DNA from 2 places in the Neobacillus sp. BF23-41 genome. Region 2 is predicted to be linked to the other one. Evidence: riboswitches for the same ligand, from Rfam matches in the RefSeq annotation. Region 2 holds a riboswitch; the other holds the start of a gene.
What was found. A riboswitch is a leader RNA that binds a small molecule or an ion and turns the genes downstream of it on or off. The one in region 2 is predicted to bind glycine.
Positions count from the first base shown of each region.

Region 1: another riboswitch for glycine. It lies ahead of AB7942_RS13130 (amino acid permease); the one in region 2 lies ahead of AB7942_RS20180 (amino acid permease).

Region 1 is NZ_JBGBPR010000007.1:96,872-99,081, reverse strand. It holds gene AB7942_RS13140 (hypothetical protein) at 1-6, shown strand, start outside; gene AB7942_RS13135 (NADH-quinone oxidoreductase subunit I) at 20-400, shown strand; glycine riboswitch at 607-706, shown strand; gene AB7942_RS13130 (amino acid permease) at 1,054-2,210, shown strand, end outside.
Region 2 is NZ_JBGBPR010000014.1:100,117-102,326, forward strand. It holds gene AB7942_RS20180 (amino acid permease) at 1-873, opposite strand, end outside; glycine riboswitch at 1,039-1,119, opposite strand; gene AB7942_RS20185 (hypothetical protein) at 1,390-1,650, opposite strand; gene AB7942_RS20190 (DUF2935 domain-containing protein) at 1,827-2,210, opposite strand, start outside.

The DNA of each region.
Region 1 (2,210 bases), on a different contig from region 2:
GGATGATCCCCTTTTTAAAGTGAAAAAAGAAATGACTGCAGTATCCAATAGTATTGTGGAAAGGGTGATCAATGAATCAGCTTTTCCATATATGAATAAACGAAAACTAATTTTAGAGGAAATACAGAAAAGTGAATGGTTAAAAAAACGGAAAGATTATCGGCTTCCGACTATTTTACCAGATTGTAATTTTTGCGGAGCCTGTACAACCCTTTGTCCGACGAATGCATTATCGAAGGAGGAAAAGGATGGCTCCATAACCATCCCACTTCAACCATATAAATGTGTCGATTGTCATCAATGTGAAGATATATGCTTTTTCCAAAATATACTCCTACAAGATGAACCGAATAACAAGTTGCTTTCCAAAACAATCGTGCTTGCAGTAAAGCGGAACTGAAGGGAAGACATTGCCAGGACCATCCAATATGGTGATAAATAATGGCTCAATCAACAGGCACCATTCACTGTTAAAAAGTAATGGAAAAGTTTCTGTTAACAATGCCCTCTGTATTTCTAAAAAATTATAATAATAATTAAATTCAGAAAATTCATTTGACATCATTCATTCGATAGATTAGGATTTAATTATATTCATAATTGCGGATGAGTATTGTGGGAGAGACTAAACACATTGTTTAGCACCGAAGGAGCAAGTCCCAAAAATTGGGCTCAATCTCTCAGGTAAAAGGACTACAATAGGACGCGTCTCTGGAGAGCGCCATGTGCCACCAAAGGAGTTATACTCTCAGGTAAAAGGACAGAGGAAAATGGGGAACGCCTATTTTTCTCTGTCCTTTTTTGTGTGGAGAAAAATAGTAATAAACAAAAAAAGGAGGAGTTAAAGTCAAAACGAATAATTGGAGAGGCGCATCATGATTGACCTGTTGAATATTTATTTCTTAGAAAAATGTAAGCGCTTATTTATGCCGAATTGACTAAATAAATATTAAACTTTCATTGGGATCAATTTGCAATTATTGATATTACATATTATTTAAAGCCATCAAAAAAACTGCAAACATCCTTGAAAAGTAGAGAGAGGGAATTCATATGCAGGAACAAACATTGTCAAGAGGTTTAAAAAACAGGCACGTTCAACTTATCGCTATTGGGGGTGCTATCGGAACAGGATTATTTCTTGGAGCAGGAAAATCAATTCATTTAGCAGGACCATCGATTTTATTTGCTTACTTGATTACAGGGGTCATTTGCTTTTTAATCATGCGCGCCCTTGGTGAACTGCTTTTATCTAATTTGAAATACCATTCTTTTGTTGACTTTGTAAGAGACTATTTAGGTAATATGGCAGCATTTATTACAGGCTGGACCTACTGGTTTTGCTGGATTTCAATTGCAATGGCCGATTTAACAGCAGTTGGTCTCTATACTCAGTTTTGGTTTCCAAATGTACCACAGTGGATGCCAGGATTAATTGCATTAGTCGTTTTGCTAATCATGAACCTTGCAACTGTAAAGCTTTTTGGCGAAATGGAATTCTGGTTCGCATTAATTAAAGTTATTGCGATTCTTGCATTAATTGTTATCGGAATTTTCATGATTATTAAAGGCTTTTCCACAAATTCAGGCGCATCCAGTTTCACAAATCTATGGAGCCACGGCGGCATGTTCCCAAATGGCATAAATGGCTTTATCCTCTCATTCCAGATGGTCGTGTTTGCGTTTGTTGGCATTGAACTTGTAGGACTTACTGCAGGTGAAACAGAAGACCCGGAAAAAGTTATCCCAAAGGCCATCAATAATATTCCTATTCGGGTATTAATTTTCTACATTGGCGCCCTTATTGTCATTATGAGTATTTATCCGTGGAACGCCATCAATCCAGCGAAAAGCCCATTCGTTCAAGTATTCGTGGCGGTTGGTATCGCTGCAGCTGCTGGTATCGTCAATTTTGTCGTTCTAACCTCTGCAGCCTCGGCATGTAACAGCGCCATTTTCAGTACAAGCCGGATGGTATACTCACTTGCCAGAGATAAAAATGCACCAGTACCATTTGCAAAACTTACTTCTCGTCAAGTACCTTCCAATGCATTGTTCTTCTCCACTGTTGTTATTTTAATTGCCGTTGTGTTGAACTATGTAATGCCAGAAGGAGTATTTACGCTGATTACAAGTATTTCTACAGTATGTTTCATCTTTATTTGGGGTATTACTGTCGTCAGCCATTTGAAATACCGCAAAACCAGACC
Region 2 (2,210 bases):
AGATGTTAAGACGACAAAATTAATAATTCCTGCAGCAATCGGAATACCAACTAAACTAAACGTTTTTACAAAAGGACTGTTTGCTGCATTCAGTTGCGTCCATGGATTGATGCATAAAAGGATAATAAGGGCTCCCACATAGAAAAACAGTATTCTTAAAGGTATTTTATTTATTGCAGATGGGATATTTTTTTGTGGATTCGATGTTTCGGCTGCTGATACACCTACTAATTCAACACCTACAAATGCAAAGACAACCATTTGAAAAGAAAGTAAGAAACCTGACATTCCATTTGGGAAAAGACCACCATGGCTCCATAGATTTTTTACTGTAACCGTTCCTGAATCTGTTTGAAATCCAATAATTAACAAAATGACCCCTATGATGATTAAAGCAAGAATGGTGATCACTTTAATTAAAGCAAACCAAAACTCTAATTCTCCAAATAGCTTTACTGTTAATAAATTTAGTCCCAATAATAGAATTAAACAGACTATAGCAGGTACCCATTGTGGGATATCGAACCAATATTGTACATATACACCAACAGCAATAATATCAGCCATTGCTGTCATAATCCAACAAAACCAATACGTCCATCCAGTTACATAACCAGCCCACGGTCCAATATAATCCTCAGCGAAGTCCGTAAATGATTGATAGCCCTTATTTGATAAAAGAAGTTCTCCTAATGCCCTCATTACAAAAAAACATGCGATACCCACAATTAAGTAGGCAAAAATGATAGATGGACCTGCTAACTGAATGGCTTTCCCTGAACCTAGGAATAAACCTGTACCAATCGTACCTCCAATCGCAATCAGTTGTACGTGCCGATTTTTTAAATCTCTTTTTAATTCTTGTTGTGCCACTTCATTTGCCCCCTCATTTAGTAATAATTTCCTTTGTCCATTATGTGAAATTATGAACAATGAGTTAAACTCCGTAAAAAAAGAGATTGGAATTTCTCCAATCTCATCGGTCATAAGAATAACAAATAATATCCATTACTCTTTTGTTAGAATAACAAATAAAACTCGTACTCTTCTGTCCTTTTGCCTGAGATTGTGAACCCTTCGGCGCCGCAGATTTCCTGCGGTCTCTCCAGAAGCTGCTCCTGCTATAGTTTGATCCATAGCAATCATAGCTTGCTTAGTATTTAATTTATGTAGAAGAACAAATGGTTCAAAATCCCCCGCTAAAAAAGTTATGCATTAAAACATCTTATCTCACAAACTAAATTATTGTTAAATAATTTCTAATTTTAGTAGTATTCAATTACTTTGTCAATAATTAATTTCGGAAAATCTAGATTAATGGAGTAACAAAAAATGAACCCACTGCAAAGGATTGGGTTCATTTTTATCGTAATCCTTGATTCTGCATCTTTAATCTCCTAGTACCAAAAAATATTGAATATGATTTGCTGAGATGGGAGTAACCGCGATTATACGATAGCCGATACTTAGTAATTGCGACAAAGTTTCCGCACAATTGTGACGTGGAGGCTCAATCGGAGCATGGAAACTTTTATAAAGATTAATAAATTGATTATTATTTGTACAGTGAAGCAAGATCACATGTCTACCAGTCCATGCTTGACCGATCATTGGTTGTGGTTGTGTTTGTATTTCCCTTTTGATACTCATAATGAACACCCTCAAGTATTGATACAATAGAATATGGAAATAACCCTGTCCAATGTTCTTGGAAAATAAGGAAGTTTTTTTATATGATCCAGATATCTCCATAACAGCAAAAAGGGGTGTTTGCTTAAACTCCCCCTCACCTTTTATTAGTTATTATTTTTGGCAGTTTTGTGAACTCACTCCATACGTCGAGGTTTTGCAGGATTACAATTCGGTGAGTCAAGATTTGCCGATTCTGCTAATTTCATAAGATAATAACATTCTTCACGGTACATATGATCCGCCATTAGGGGGGCGAATGTTCCTAATGCTTGCTTACTTAGTCTGAGTTCTTCTATTTCATGTAGAAAATTTTGAAATAACTTTATTTCCAATTGGCTTTCTAAATTCATTCTTTCCAAAGCAGGAAACGAAGTTAAATTAGTTCTTAAATATCCTGCTAGTTCGACTGCTTTAAGGTAAAAGTCTTCAAAATTCTTCCTAAATGTATTACTTTTCTCTATGAGCTTCTTTTCAACACTATCTAAATTAGAGAAAATTGCCTCAGAATGACCCGAAGC